DNA from 2 places in the Tardiphaga sp. 172_B4_N1_3 genome. Region 2 is predicted to be linked to the other one. Evidence: predicted binding sites of a transcription regulator. Region 2 holds the regulator's gene; the other holds the start of a gene.
What was found. The regulator HrcA, encoded in region 2, represses chaperone genes, less so after heat shock. The targets are predictions, from matches to a motif close to GTTAGCACTCNCNNNNNGNGAGTGCTAAC.

Region 1: the regulator HrcA is predicted to act here: its motif matches at 4,652-4,680, upstream of AB7783_RS29195 (co-chaperone GroES).

Annotation. Positions count from the first base shown of each region.
Region 1 covers NZ_CP197238.1:6,192,394-6,200,446, reverse strand. Annotated here, with positions in the region: gene AB7783_RS29220 (DUF2076 domain-containing protein) at 1-514, shown strand, start outside; gene AB7783_RS29215 (L,D-transpeptidase) at 770-1,561, opposite strand; gene AB7783_RS29210 (protein phosphatase CheZ) at 1,858-2,631, shown strand; gene AB7783_RS29205 (MFS transporter) at 2,661-3,869, opposite strand; gene AB7783_RS29200 (hypothetical protein) at 3,932-4,459, opposite strand; gene AB7783_RS29195 (co-chaperone GroES) at 4,771-5,067, shown strand; gene groL (chaperonin GroEL) at 5,223-6,878, shown strand; gene AB7783_RS29185 (hypothetical protein) at 7,079-8,053, shown strand, end outside.
Region 2 covers NZ_CP197238.1:4,906,594-4,914,646, reverse strand. Annotated here, with positions in the region: gene AB7783_RS23275 (hypothetical protein) at 1-910, shown strand, start outside; gene pncA (bifunctional nicotinamidase/pyrazinamidase) at 996-1,712, shown strand; gene grpE (nucleotide exchange factor GrpE) at 1,767-2,366, opposite strand; gene hrcA (heat-inducible transcriptional repressor HrcA) at 2,472-3,560, opposite strand; gene rph (ribonuclease PH) at 3,714-4,436, shown strand; gene rdgB (RdgB/HAM1 family non-canonical purine NTP pyrophosphatase) at 4,472-5,107, shown strand; gene hemW (radical SAM family heme chaperone HemW) at 5,094-6,257, shown strand; gene AB7783_RS23240 (penicillin-binding protein activator) at 6,261-7,487, opposite strand; gene rsmI (16S rRNA (cytidine(1402)-2'-O)-methyltransferase) at 7,713-8,053, shown strand, end outside.

The DNA of each region.
Region 1 (8,053 bases), 1.3 Mb from region 2:
GCCGCGCGGCTCCGTGCCGAGCGTTCGCCCGCCCGAGCCGAGCCGTCCCGCCTGGAACACCGGGCAGGTCATCGGCCAGCCCCAGCCACAGGGTGGCTATGGTCAAGGCGGATACGGCCAGGGTCCGGGACCGGGCCAGTTCGGCCAGCAACAACCGCAAGCCGGTGGTGGCGGTTCGTTCCTGGGTACAGCGGCTGCGGCAGCAGCCGGCGTGGTCGGCGGCTCGTTATTGCTCGGCAGCATCCGTTCGATGATGGGCGGCAGCCATCAGCAAGGTTTCGGTGACGCCGCCAATGCCAGCGAGAGCAAGAGCCCGTGGAGCTCCGGTTCGGATTCGTCCGGCGGCAACCTCGGCAATCAGGCCGGCGTCAATGATATCGGTTCGTCCAGCGGCTCCCGCGCCGGATCGTTCGATCAGGCGCAGGCCGATGCCGATCAGGACCAGGATCAAGACCAGGACGACGGCGATTATGACGCCATGGACATGGATTCCGACGACAGCGATTTGGCATAATTGTCGGGCGACGCAGCCTTAACCTCTCCCCGTTTTTTACGGGGAGAGGTCGGCCGGCGAAGCCGGACGGGTGAGGGGCATCGCGCGATATGAGCCTCGGTCGCTCAACTATCGGATCGGATTTTAGCAGCAAAAGATGGCCGGCCGCGTAACGGTGGGATCGACAGTCCCTTCGTGATGAGAGCGCATGCCCCGCCCCTCACCCGGCGCTGCGCGCCGACCTCTCCCCGCACAGCGGGGAGAGGTTAAGTAAGATCAGATCACGACGACCCGGGCGCCGACGCCGACGCGGCCATAGAGATCGATGACGTCCTCGTTGCGCATGCGGATGCAGCCTGAGGAAACGTTGGTGCCGATCGTCCATGGCTCGTTGGAGCCGTGAATACGGTACAGGGTCGAACCGAGATACATCGCGCGTGCGCCGAGCGGATTTTCCGGACCGCCTTCCATGTAACGCGGCAGATCAGGACGGCGCGCCAGCATTTCCTTTGGCGGCGTCCACGACGGCCATTCCTTCTTCGCCGTGATCGTCTTTACGCCGGACCAGGTGAAGCCCGGCCGGCCGACGCCGATGCCATAGCGCATCGCCTTGCCGCCACCCTGTACCAGGAACAGGAACTTGTTCGGCGTATCGACGACGATGGTGCCGGCGCTTTCGCTGCCCTGATACTCGACCATCTGCGGCTGATACTTGGGATCGAGCGCGGGGCGTGCGGCATCTGCCGTCTCTTCCTGCTGATAGACGCGCTGTTGCGGATCCATCGGCGGCAGCAGCGAACGCCGCTGCTCGTAAGAGTAGTCCGGCTGTTGCTGATAACGCTGGCCCTGCTGCGCCGGACCGTCGCTGAACAGAAACTCGATGAAGCCGCCGCCCATGCGCGAGCGTTCGGCATAGGCCGTGCGCTGCATGGGGCGCTGCGGCTGCTGCGCATACACCACCGGAGGCTCGGCGAATTGCGCCGCGGCTTCCACCGCAAGCGTCTGATGCGATCCAGCGGCGATGAAAGATGCGCTGGCAAGAAGCGTGAGAGAGAACTTTCTGAACATCGACGTACTCTGCACTGTTTCGTCGTGCGCGTTCTCACCTGAGAAGCGCTTTGCACACTCCGACTTAAGGTTAAAATCGCCTCGGTTTAGTAAACACAATCGCCGTTTGGATTCACCACGTCGTCAAACTGCGCAGTTCTATTTGGTAGCGTTTATTTTGGATGAACGCGAAAGCCCCATGGTTAACTAACAGTTTGCGCAGCGATTATCGGCTATCGGTGCGATGTTCCCGCGTGAACTTCACGTTAAACTCGTGGGTATACGAATGGGGGATTGATTGAACGTTGGGGGACCTGATGTCTGTTCGTCGCAAGCGATTTCGCATTGAAGAAGTTTTCGGTACCGCGCCTATGCCCAATGAAGTGGTGGGCAGCAGCGAGCCGATGCCCATGCATCGCGAAATCATGGCTGAGCTCCGCGCGATCCGCGCGCAGATGGGAGCGCCGGCCCGCAACGCCGTGACAGATCAGGTCGGCGCCGCCGCCGATCAGCAGGTTGCGGAAGCGCAGGCGCTGCTGGCCACCTATCGCGCTCAGATCGAGCAGTGCGAAAAGCTGAAGATCGAACTCGATCTGATCCACGACGCCATTACCCGTACCAAGATGGAAATCGCAGTTCTTCACGGCAAGAGCTTCGAAGGCGACGAAATGGCGAAGGTCAACGGTGAACTCGGCGCCGTCGTCGGCGGCACCGAAGAAGCCACGCAGCAGATTCTCGCCGCAGCCGAAGCCATCGATAATGCATCGACAGCGCTCGGCAAGGTGACCTCACCCGATCAGCAGAAGCAGATGCTAGAAGAGATCGGCGATAACGTCGTCGCGATCTTCGAAGCCTGTAACTTCCAGGACCTCACCGGCCAGCGCATCAGCAAGGTGATGACCACGATGAAGTTCATCGAAAACCGCATTACTGCGATGATGGACATCTGGGGCGGTGTCGACGAGATCAAGGCGCATGCGCCGGCCAAGGTCGACGACCGTAGCGAAGACGACAAGCTGCTGAATGGTCCGAAACTGGACGGCGACGTCGGCCATGCTTCGCAGGACGATATCGACGCGCTGTTCGGCTAAGATAATTTTCGACCACAGTTAGAGATCGCTTAACGCCGGGCAGCAATGCCCGGCGTTTTTATCATCACGAAACAGAGCAGCACCGCCAGCGCCAACACGGTCCCAAGCAGCAGCACCATGCGGTCGGACAGTGTCTCGACTGCGGACGCCACCACGAATGGCGCGAAGGCCTGCACGAACAAAGCCGGCCGCGCGATACGGCCGATCACACGGCCATACCCCGCCGGGCCGAACATCAGAAGCGGCAGCGCACCGCGCGCGATGGTCATGACGCCATTGGCCGCTCCGAAGCCGATAGCGAACAAGGCCGCCAGCGGAAACGAAATCCCCGCAAAGGCCAGCATTGCGAAGGCCGATACTACAAGCACCACCGCCCCGCGCGCGATCCACAGCGGATGGGTGCGCCCCGCCAGCATGAAGTCCGCCAGCCGCGATGCCACCTGCGCCGGTCCGAACATCGCACCGATGGTCACCGCCGTTGCAGCACTGAGCCCGCCGCGCTCCAGCAGCGCCAGCAGGTTCGAGGTCACGCCCGACAGAATGAAGCTGTAAAGCGAGAACGCCGCCGCCAGCAGGATGAACGGCCAGCCTTCCGGGCGCAGGGTTGCCTGCTGGGGGACGACAACGGCGTCCACCACGGGCAGAGGCGCAACGGCGACATGACGCGGCAATGCAAAAGCATGAAGCGGCGCAACGACAAAGGCGAAGATCGCTGCGAAGGTCAGATAGGTCCCGCGCCAGCCGACAGCCTCAAGCAGAAGATGGGTCGCCGGCCAGCCGACCGTCGAGGCGAAGCCGCCTGCAAAGGTCACGAAGGTGATCTGCCGCCGCGCCGAGGCACCGAAGATGCGCGTCAGCGTGGCGAAGGCGGGATCGTAGAGCGACGCCGACATTGCAGCGCCGAGCAACAGCCAGCAGGCCAGATAGGTCGCGGGATGATCGGCGACTGAAAATAGAGCGAGACCCAAGGCGCCGGCCAACGCGCCCGATGCCATGACGACATTGCCGCCGTGGCGGTCGATCAATCCACCAACCACCGGCGACAGCAGTCCCGATACAATCAGCCCCAGCGAAAAGCCCGCCATGCCGAAGGCCAGCGACCAGCCATGTGCCGCCGTGACATGTGGCATGGTCAGCACCGGTGGATAGATCAGGATGCCCCAGGTCAGGATCTGGGTGAATGCCAGCACAAGGACCGCACGGCCCGGTCCGAAAACAAGGTCGCGCAATCGGTGCATGGGCTCACGTCTTCAAGGGAGTGGCGGGACCCGCCCTACGCCTCAGGTCAGGCCTTGTCAGGTCAGGCCTTGGGTGCGCAACGGACATAGACCATGTTGCCGTAGCGAACCGCAGCGTCCTTGTCGATGAAGCGTGTGACGAGAATCCGACCGTCGAAGGAGACGATCTCGCGATCCTTCTCACCACCGGCGGGACCGGGCGGGCCGATATAGTTCTTGCCGCTCGGCGAGCCCTTGAGGCGCAGTTCCTGCGGCGTCGCCTCGTCGGCAAGATGCATGATGACCCCGCCGGTGGCGCCCTGGCCGATGATATAGGGCTGCTTGCACTGGCCGCGCGCGGCATTCTCGGTGCGAACGCGATCGTTGGGATTCATGTAGGACGCCAGGCCCCAGCGGCCGACGAGTTCTTCCGAGCGGATCGAGGCTGGCAGTTCCGGCGCCGGCGGGGGCTCCGGCGGCGGTGTCGGCTGCGAGTTCCCAAAGCTGAACCCGCCCAATCCACCAGACGTGCCGCACCCGCCCAATGACAGCGCCAAAGTTGAAACGATCGCCAGATGGGCAACCGTGCGGGCGTAGCGTGACCTGATCATATTATCCCCTAGAGCAAATTCCCCGGCTGCCCGTCCCGGCAGCCAAGCGCAAAACACCTGACGGCGCAATGAGGTCGGCAGAATTACGCCGACTCTCCATTATGGTTTCCAGATCATCCTATATTGGCCTCACCAAGGCCTTAAGGCCTCGCTTGACTCAAAAAGCGTCTGGCCATATTTCCCGGACGCTCAATTAGCACTCCCGGAGCGCGATTGCTAAGGGAATGAGCCGGCCGCCTTGAGCGTTCCGGCTGGATTCCCGCCCGCCTCCGAGATGGCAACGAAATCGCAAACCCTAAAGGGACACTCCCATGGCCAAGACCAAATTCCGCCCGCTGCACGACCGCGTCGTCGTCAAGCGCATCGTCGCCGACGAGAAGACCAAGGGCGGCATCATCATCCCGGACAGCGCCAAGGAAAAGCCGTCTGAAGGCGAAGTCGTCGGCGTCGGCCCCGGTGGCCGCGACGAAGCCGGCAAGCTGATCCCGATCGACATCAAGGTCGGCGACAAGGTTCTGTTCGGCAAGTGGTCGGGCACCGAGATCAAACTCGATGGCGAAGAACTCCTCATCATGAAGGAGTCGGACATCATGGGCGTGATCGCCTAAGCGACTCGCTTCAGCCTCCCCACACGCCGTCGTCACCGGGCTTGTCCCGGTGATCCACGTCTAGGCCGCAAGCTCGGCAAGGCGTGGATGGCCGGGTCAAGCCCGGCCATGACAGCGTTTTAATTTCAAATTCCCATCACTTGGAGCACCATCACATGGCAGCCAAAGACGTTAAATTCTCTGGAGACGCGCGCGATCGCATGCTGCGCGGCGTCGACATTCTCGCCAACGCCGTCAAGGTCACGCTCGGTCCGAAGGGCCGCAATGTCGTGATCGAGAAGTCGTTCGGCGCTCCGCGCATCACCAAGGACGGCGTCACCGTCGCCAAGGAGATCGAGCTCGAGGACAAGTTCGAGAACATGGGCGCGCAGATGCTGCGCGAAGTTGCCTCGAAGACCAACGACACCGCAGGCGACGGTACCACCACCGCCACCGTGCTGGCCCAGGCCATCGTCCGTGAAGGCGCCAAGTCGGTTGCCGCCGGCATGAACCCGATGGACCTCAAGCGCGGCATCGATATCGCCGTCGCCGCCGTCATCAAGGACATCACCAAGCGCGCCAAGCCGGTTGCGTCTTCGGCTGAAGTCGCTCAGGTCGGTACCATCTCCGCCAACGGCGACGCCGCCATCGGCAAGATGATCGCCCAGGCGATGCAGAAGGTCGGCAACGAAGGCGTCATCACGGTTGAAGAGAACAAGTCGCTCGAGACCGAAGTCGACATCGTCGAGGGCATGAAGTTCGATCGCGGCTACCTGTCGCCCTACTTCGTCACCAATGCCGAGAAGATGACCGCCGAGCTCGAGGACGTGTACGTCCTGCTCGTCGAGAAGAAGATCTCCAGCCTGCAGGCCATGCTGCCGGTGCTCGAAGCCGTGGTGCAGTCGGGCAAGCCGCTGCTGATCATCGCTGAAGACGTCGAAGGCGAAGCCCTCGCCACCCTCGTCGTCAACCGCCTGCGCGGTGGCCTCAAGGTTGCTGCCGTCAAGGCACCGGGCTTCGGCGATCGCCGCAAGGCGATGCTGGAAGACCTTGCGATCCTGACCGGCGGTCAGCTCGTCTCGGAAGATCTCGGCATGAAGCTGGAAAGCGTCACGCTCGCCATGCTCGGCCGCGCCAAGAAGGTCGTGATCGACAAGGAAAACACCACCGTCGTCAACGGCGCTGGCAAGAAGCCGGCGATCGAAGCCCGCGTCAACCAGATCAAGGCACAGATCGAGGAAACCACCTCGGACTACGACCGTGAGAAGCTGCAGGAGCGTCTGGCCAAGCTGGCTGGCGGCGTCGCGGTCATCCGCGTCGGTGGCGCGACCGAAGTCGAAGTAAAGGAAAAGAAGGATCGCGTGGATGACGCGCTGAACGCGACCCGCGCGGCCGTTCAGGAAGGCATCGTCCCCGGTGGCGGCACTGCGCTGCTGCGTGCCAAGAAGGCCGTCGGCCGTCTCACCAACGAGAACGCCGATGTGCAGGCCGGTATCAACATCGTGCTGAAGGCGCTGGAAGCTCCGATCCGCCAGATCGCCGAAAACGCCGGCGTTGAAGGTTCGATCGTGGTCGGCAAGATCCTGGACGAGAAGTCCGAGACCTTCGGCTTCGACGCGCAGACCGAAACCTATGTCGACATGGTCGCCAAGGGCATCATCGATCCGGCCAAGGTGGTGCGTACTGCACTGCAGGACGCCGCCTCGGTTGCCGGCCTGCTGGTGACCACCGAAGCCATGGTCGCCGAACTGCCGAAGGAAGCTGCACCGGCGATGCCGGGCGGTGGCGGCGGTATGGGTGGCATGGGCGGAATGGGAGGCATGGGCTTCTAAGCCCTGCTTTCACGCTCAACTGCATTGTGATCGAAGGCCGCCTCCGGGCGGCCTTCTTTTTTGCCCTGATACAATGCGCCCGCGACTTATGGCCTTTCGCCTTGGTCGCGGTTCTGATTCAATCCGGTGATTAATCTCGCATGGGCGGAATCAGATAAATCCGCCCGGAGACACGTCGATAACGTCCAGGGACTTTTGAAATGCGCGCGCTTCATCTTTGTCTGCTCGGCCTTACGGTCACCGCCTCGGTTGGGACCGTCCACCACGCCTTCGCGCAGGTGAAAGCCGCGCCGAAGAGCCAGCCGGCAGGCCCCGAGACGCGCTATTTCACCTCGATCGACGGCGTCATGAACGGCAATGCCGACGTGATCCTCCGGGAGACGCGGCAGGGCAAGGCCGTCACGGCCGCGACGCTTGATGTCTGCTATCCCGCCGAGAAGGGCAGCGACCGCAAGGATCGCTTCGTCGCCAATCTCACGGTCAGCGGGTCGACGCTGACCGGCGCAACGCAGACCCAGGTCGACAAGCTGCCGGTGACCATCAAACTGAACCGCCGGCCGACCGGCGACACGTTCGAATTCAAGGGACAGATCTCGGTCGGTCAGACCAACAACAATGTGACGTCTTCGGACAATTCCGATCAGAGCGAAAAGGAATTCCAGGACAATCAGTCCACCGACGACAATATCGCGCCTGCGCCGAAGGATTTCACCGAAGTCTCGCCCGAAGCGATCGCGGTCAAGATCAAGCTCGAAGCTGCGCTCGATTTCGTCCGCACGCTGCGCGGGCAGAATGTCGAAGTCGCGTTGAACAGTCTGACCGTGTCGTGCGATGCGCTCCGCGCCGGCGAGCAGGTCATCAGCCTCGCCATCGATCCGGAACGCGCTGCGGCTTTCGTCGCCAAAACCAAGACCTATCCCGGCGTCGTTAATGTCGGCTGGACCACGGGCGCTATCGACATGGATCGTACCGTGCGCTTTGCAGTCGCCGACTGGCGCGATGGCGACAAGATCAATCGCGACAAGGTTGCGACCACGCTGGCGAATGTGCTCGCCAGAACCATGTCGGGCAAACCTGCCGCCGCGTCATGGGACGACGAGACCGGAAAGCTGAAGCTGACCTTCAAGCGCCCGAGTCAGGTTCTGCCCGCGCTCGAATTGACGGAGACCGTCGAG
Region 2 (8,053 bases):
GCTGACGGCCATTTCGGTCGCCCACCGTCCCGCTTTGGCGGCCGATCCGATTTTCCCGCCGGGGCTCCGCGTGGGTCTGGCCCCGCTGGTCGGCCTCGCCCCGGCAAAGACCTTTGTCGGCTTCGAGACCTCCGATCAGGGCGTTAAGGTGCTCATGACCGAGCTACCAGCCGCCGCCTTCAACGAGGTTGAGATCGCGTTCAAGGCCAATCCGGCTGGTATGGCCGCGAAGCCCGAGAGCATCGAGACCACGGCCGGAAAGGCCTTCTACACGATCGAGAACGCCAAGGACGCGACCGGCAATGTCAGGCGCTATTCGATGATCGTCGGCGGCGGGACCTTCTCCGGCTATGTCGCCGTGCAGGTCCCGGAAAACGCCCAGAAAATCTACACCGACGACGCGGTGCGCCAGATGCTCTCATCCGCCGTGGTCCGCAAGGAAGTCCCGCTGGCAGAACAACTCGGTCTGATGCCGTTCAAGGTCTCGGAAATGAGCGACTTCAAGACCGTCCGCACGCTGGCGCCGGGTGCCGCGCTATTGCTGGCCGACTCGAGCGACGAGAACAGCATCGAAACGAGTCCTTTCGTGGTGATCGGCAGCCTGGCCTCCGCGCCGGAAAAGGCTGAAGATCGCGGCCGCTTTGCCCAGCAGGCCGCAGGCACGATTCCCGGCCTGCGCGAAGGCCGCATCACCATGTCGGAGCCGCAACGGATCGACGGCATGGCAGGCTGGGAGACCCGTATCGACGCCGTCAGCGGCAAGAACAACACGCCGGTCAGCGTTGTGCAGTGGCTGCGCTTCGGCGGCGGCAAGGTCACCATGCGCATTATCGCAAGCGCCCCACGTGACGATTGGGCCAAGGCGTTTCCGCGCTTCCGCGCCGTGCGCGACGGTATCGAGCCGCGCTAAAGAACGCACGGCCGTCCTCACGGCCCGCTTTACGATCTCCCCGTGACCTGATTTGCTGGGCCAATTTGGTACGGGGAATTTCGCGATGCTCAACAGACGTCAGATTCTCGGGGGGCTTGGAGCCGTAGCCATGACCAGTCTAGCTCCCAAAACATTATCCGCCGCCGGCAAGGTCAGTCTCGATCGCACATCCGTTCTGCTGGTGATCGACGTGCAGAACTGCTTCCTGCCGGGCGGCAGCTTGGCCGTGAAGGACGGCGACAAGGTCGTCCCGGTCATCAACGGCATCGCGAAGAAATTCGCCGATGTGGTGATGACGCAGGACTGGCACACGCCGGGCCATATCTCCTTCGCATCCAGCCACAGCGGCAAGAAGCCGTTTGAGACCCTTGAGGTGAAATACGGCAAGCAGGTGCTGTGGCCGGATCACTGCGTGCAGGGCACTGAAGGGGCTGCGCTGTCGAAGGATCTCGCGATCCCGCATACCGAGCTGATCCTGCGCAAGGGCTTCAACAAGGACGTCGACAGCTATTCGGCGTTTACCGAGGCTGACGGAAAGACCACCACCGGTCTTGCCGCCTATCTGAAAGCCCGCAAATTGCAGCGCGTATTTATCGTCGGCCTCGCCACCGACTTCTGTGTCGCGTGGTCGGCGCTCGATGCGCGAAAAGCAGGTTTCGATGTCTATGTAGTCGAAGATGCCTGCCGCGGCATCGACACGCAGGGCTCACTGGCCAAAGCCTGGGCCGACATGAACAAGGCCGGCGTGAAGCGTATTCAGTCGGGCGATCTGGCGGCTTGACTCTCGCTGTCATCGCCCGGCTTGACCGGGCGATCCAGCTCCTACTACGCAGCTTTACTCCGACGCTACAGGTGCAGCCTTGGCGCCACCCTTCGAGACACCAACCAGCGCCGGGCGCAGCACGCGCTCGCCAATGGTGTAGCCGGCCTGCACGACCTGAACGACGGTGCCCGCAGGCACGGAAGCATCGGGCACTTCGTACATCGCCTGCTGGAAATTCGGATCGAACTTCTCGCCCGACGGGTCGAACTTCTTCACGCCGTTCTTTTCCAGCGTGTTGAGCAGCGAACGCTCGGTGAGCTCGACGCCTTCGAGGAGCGCCTTCAGGCCCGGATCGGCCGCGGCCTTGGTGTCGGCAGGCACGGCATCCAGCGCACGCTGCAGGCTGTCGGCGATATCGAGCACTTCGCGCGCGAAATTGGCGATCGCATAGGTGCGGCCGTCCGCGACTTCCTTCTGGGTCCGCTTGCGCAGGTTTTCCATCTCCGCCAGCGTGCGCAGCATCTTGTCGCGCGATTCCGCTGCTTCCTTGGTCAGGGCCTCGACCGAATTCGGTTCCGGATCGTCCGGCATGATGTAGGGCTTGGAGACCACCGGATCGGCGGCCTGCGCCGTCTTGTCCTGATTGTCGTTCTGCCCATTGGAATCAGTCATCACGCTGCCTTCTCAAAAACACGCCAAAATGGTGGGATTGCTGAGCGGGATATCGGGGTTTGAGCGCCGAAAATCAAGCGCAACCGGCCGGATTCGGCCGATCTGTCAGCCCCCGAGCATGCGGCTGACGATGCGCGCCGCGTAATCTACCATCGGGATCACCCGCGCATAGTTCAGCCGGGTCGGCCCGATGACACCGAGAACGCCGACAATATGGCCGGCGCCATCGCTGTAGGGCGCAATGATCGTGGACGAGCCGGACAGCGAGAACAGCTTGTTTTCCGAGCCGATGAAGATGCGGACACCTTCGGCCGTCTCCGCCCGGCCGAGAAGGTCGATCACCTCGCGCTTGGCTTCGAGATCGTCGAACAGGAGGCGAACGCGTTCAAGATCCTCCAGCGCATGGAGATCCTCGAGCAGATTGGCCTGGCCGCGCACGATCAGCTGCCGATCGTCCTTCTCGCCACCCGACCAGCTGGCAATGCCGGCGGCAATGACCTTCTGGGTCAGCTGATCGAGTTCGATCTGGTTCTGGGTCAGCGCCGTTTCCAGCTCCAGCCGGGCCTCAGCCAGCGTACGGCCGCGAATCCGGGCATTGAGGAAGTTCGACGCCTCGTTCAGCGCCGACGACGGCACGCCGGGCGGCAGGGTCAGCACGCGATTTTCGACCTGGCCATCCTCGGCGACCAACACGACCAGCGCCTTTTCGGGCTCCAGACGGACGAATTCGATGTGTTTCAGCCGCACATTGGACTTGGCGGTCAGAACCACCGCTGCCGCGCGGGTCAGCCCGGACAGCTGCGTCAGCGCCTCGCCGAGCGCCGCCTCCACCGTCTGCGAGCGCCCCACCGAGGACAGTTGCTGCTGGATCGATTGCCGCTCCGGCTCGGTGAGGTCACCGACCTGCATCAAGGCATCGACAAAAAACCGCAGTCCGAGTTCGGTCGGCAGCCGTCCTGCAGAGGTATGCGGCGCATAGATCAGGCCGAGCTGCTCCAGGTCCGACATGACGTTGCGGACCGACGCCGGCGACAGCGGAACCGTGATCAGGCGCGAAATATTGCGCGAACCGACCGGTTCGCCGGTGGCGAGATAGCTCTCGACGATCTGCCGGAAGATCTCACGCGATCGCTCATTGAGCTGGGCGAGCCCGGCATGCGGCGAAATCAGGCCGATCGGATCGTGGTGGGCCACAGGGTACTCCTTGAGGACCTAATCTGTCGCCCCGAGCCCCCGGATACAAGCACCATTGCGGTTGTGGAACCTGCCCTGCCCTTGCCGCTGCGGTCCGTGGCCCCTAAAAGCACCGCGAACAGGCTTTCTCTGGACATTTGGAAGGATTTTCTCATGCGGCCAAGCCGTCGTGCGCCCGATGAACTGCGCGCCGTGTCGCTGGAACGCGGCGTGGTCAAATATGCCGAAGGTTCCTGCATGGTGAAATTCGGCGACACTCATGTGCTGGTGACCGCCACGCTGGAAGAGCGCCTGCCGCCATGGCTCAAGGGCCAGGGCCGCGGCTGGGTCACCGCCGAATACGGCATGCTGCCCCGCGCCACGCTGGAACGCACCCGCCGCGAAGCCGCATCCGGCAAGCAGGGCGGCCGCACCGTCGAGATCCAGCGCCTGATCGGCCGCTCGCTGCGCGCTGCCGTCGACCTCGAAGCGCTCGGCGAACGCCAGATCACCATCGACTGCGACGTGATCCAGGCCGATGGGGGCACCCGTACGGCGTCGATCACCGGCGCATGGGTTGCGCTGGCCGACTGCATCTCGTGGATGAAGAACCGCAACATGTTTAAGAATGGCGGCGGCAACGTGCTGCGCGACAATATCGCCGCGATTTCCTGCGGCATCTATCAGGGCACCCCGGTGCTCGATCTCGACTACGCCGAGGATTCCGAAGCCGATACCGACGCCAATTTCGTGATGACCGGCGACGGCCGCATCATCGAGGTGCAGGGGACCGCCGAGAAGACACCATTCACGCAGGATGAGTTCCTGAAGTTGATGGCACTGGCGCAAAAGGGCGTCGGACGCCTCGTCGAGCTCCAGAAAATGGCCGTCACGTGATTCCGCAAGTCATCAAGCAGGCGTAGACTCGCATCATGCATCGTCGAATCACTGGGAAGCTCGTCATCGCCACCCACAATCCCGGCAAGCTTGCCGAGATGCGCGATCTCCTGGCGCCCTATGGCATCGAAGCAGTATCGGCCGGCGAACTCGACCTCGCCGAGCCCGACGAGACCGGCGACACCTTCAAGGCCAATGCCGCCATCAAGGCGATTGCCGCGGCCAATGTCGCGCAATTGCCGGCCTTCGCGGATGATTCAGGCCTCGTCGTCGATGCCCTCGACGGCGCACCCGGCATCTTCTCGGCGCGCTGGGCCGGCGAGTCCAAGGACTTCACCGGCGCGATGACGCGGATCGAACGCCTGTTGCAGGAGCGCGGCGCGACCTCGCCTGACAAGCGCACCGCGCATTTCGTCTCGGCACTCTGCGTGGCGTGGCCCGACGGTCATCTCGAGGAAGTCGAAGCGCACGCCCATGGCACGCTGGTCTGGCCGCCGCGCGGCACTGCCGGCTTCGGCTACGATCCGATATTCCTGCCCGATGGTCACACCCGCACCTATGGCGAAATGACCGCGGTCGAGAAGCACGGGTTGCCGCCACTCGGCGAGGGCTTGTCGCATCGCGCCAGGGCATTCGTGAAACTCGCGGAGATCTGCCTTGAACCCCGCTGACGCACAGCAGGACGCTTTCGGCGTCTATGTGCACTGGCCGTTCTGCCTGTCGAAGTGCCCGTATTGCGACTTCAACAGCCACGTCCGTCATCACGCCGTCGACGAAGTACGTTTCGCGCGGGCCTTCGCACGGGAGATCGAAACCACGGCTGCCCGCACGCCAGGCCGCACCGTGACGTCGATCTTTCTCGGCGGCGGCACGCCGTCGCTGATGCAGCCGCAGACCGTCGGCGCGATTCTGGATTCGATCGGAAAATACTGGAACGTTGCCTCCGACGTCGAAGTATCACTCGAAGCTAACCCGACCTCCGTCGAAGCGACGCGCTTTCGCGGTTATCGCGAGGCCGGCGTCAACCGCGTGTCGCTCGGCGTACAAGCGCTTGACGATGCGTCGCTGAAATCACTGGGACGTTTGCATACGGCGCGCGAGGCACTCGATGCCGTGGCCATCGCGCGCAGCGCGTTCGATCGGTATTCGTTCGATCTGATCTATGCGCGCCCCGACCAGACCCCGCAGATGTGGACCGACGAACTCAAGCTCGCCATCTCGGAAGCCGCCGAGCATCTATCGCTGTATCAGCTGACCATCGAGGAAGGCACGCCGTTCTTCGGGTTGCACGCCGCCGGCAAGCTCAAGACCCCCGACGAGGGCCTCGCGCGCGCACTTTATGACGTGACGCAGGAAGTCTGCGCACAGCAGGGCCTGCCGTTCTACGAGATTTCCAACCACGCTCGCCCCGGTGCGGAGTGCAAGCACAATCTCGTCTACTGGCGCGGTCAGGAATATGCCGGCATCGGGCCTGGCGCCCATGGCCGCCTCGACATCGACGGTGTCAGACATGCCATTGCCACCGAGAAGCGTCCGGAAGCCTGGGTGATGCGTGTGGAAGACAACGGCCACGGCGTCACGTCGGATGAATTGCTCAACAGCGAAGAACGCGCCGACGAATATCTGCTGATGGGCCTGCGCCTCGCCGAAGGCATCGATCCCGCGCGCTATCAGATGCTGTCCGGCCGCGCGCTGGATGAGAAGCGCATCGCCATCCTGCGCGAGGAAGGCGCCATCGTCGTCGAGCAGAACGGCCGCCTGCGCGTGACGCAGGAGGGATTCCCTGTGCTTGATGCTGTCGTGGCAGATCTGGCGGCGTAGGCGCTACGCCCCGAAACTCTTCGGCGAGCCCGCCACGGCCTGACCACCACCCGACGCAACCTTCATCACGGCGAGGCCGCGATCGTTGCCGCCATCGCTGCGGAAACGAAACAGACCATCGATGCCGGCAAAGCCGGATGGATTGGTGAGCGTTTCAGGTGCGAAGCGCTGTCCGCCTTGGGTGCGCGCCAAAGCGGCGACCAGCGCGACCGCATCGTAAGCGAGCGTCGCGGTACGCACGGGATCGCCGCCATATTTCGCGCGATAACGGCCCGCAAAGGCACGAAACCCTGCAGGATCTGGCGCGGCATAGAGCCCGCCCTGCAAGGCCGCGCTGTTGAAGACGCGCGGATTGTCCCACAGGCCCGTGCCGAGCAATTGCACATTGCGCAGATTGGCACCCGCCGCAGTCAAGGCATCAGCCGTTGCGACAACCGCGTCGCCATCGTCGGCAATGAACAACGCGTCGGCGCCGGTGAGCGATGCGGCAATGTTGCGTGCTGCGCTGGAGCGGTCCGCGCCATACCGCTCAAAAGCGACGACGCGGCCACCCTTGCGCGCGACGGCCTGCTTGAACGCAACTTCAACCACATTGCCATAGGCATTCTCGGGCAGCATCGCCGCAAAGGAGCGTTTGCCCGTGCCCGCGGCGTAATCGACGATGCGATTGACGTCGGACTCGGGCAGGAAACTGAGCAAATAGACACCACGGCCGGCGACGCTGGAATCGGTCGAGAACGCGATCACCGGCACGTTGCGCGCGCGCGTGAGCTGCGCGGTGGCCGGCACTGACAGCGCAAACAACGGTCCGAGAATGATTTCGGATCCTTCGTCGAGCGCCTGCTGGGCGGCCTGCTGCGCGCCCTGCGCACTGCCATTGTCATCCTTGATCAGGAGTTGAATGCTGGGATTCTGGAATTCGGTGAGCGCCATTTCGGCGGCGTTCTTCATCGACTGCGCGGCGACGCCAGCATTGCCGGAAGCCGACAGCGGCAGGATCAGTCCGACTTTCGTGCCCCCGGTGCCGATGGCTTGCGACTGCTGCGCCGGTCCGGCAGGCGGTCCCGATGGCGCCGTCGGTCCGGTGCCAAACGCATTGGTCAGCGTCGATTGCACACCCGCGCAGGCCCCGAGCAGCGGCGCGCCCAACAGCAGGCCGACAGCCGTCCGCCGTGTTGCGCCCGACGTCGCGCCCTTGGTCCCGGATTTGGGGTCGAACGGATCCGCCATCACTTCTCTTCTCTCGGCCGTATCAGATCGGCCCGCCTCGGCACCCACTATACAGTGTGAGGCGCGGATTCAGACATATTGTCGGCGATAAGTTAACCAAAACAAAAGCTTTATGTCCGGCATACCCCGTCACCGCGGCCGGATTAGCACGACGGGAATGAACCACGGCCAAACGCCCAAAAAACGGCTGTCCCCCTTTGGCGCAATTCGCTCTACATTGTCGCCATGCGCGCAACACCCCTCTCCTCATCGCCTGCGGACGCCGCGGCACCATCGGCCCGGACCTTCACGGTCTCCGGCCATCTGCTCATGGCACCGAAAGCTGTTCCGGGGCTGCATCTCGTAGCCACGCCGATCGGCAATCTTGGCGACATCACCCTGCGCGCGCTGGAGACCCTGGCGGGGGTCGATATTATCGCCTGCGAAGACACCCGCATCACCCGCCGCCTGACCGAGCGCTACGGGATCACTGGCACACTCAAGCAATATCATGAACACAATGCCGAACAGGCACGGCCAAAAATTCTTGAAAAGCTGTCGCAGGGCGCGTCCATCGCGCTGGTGTC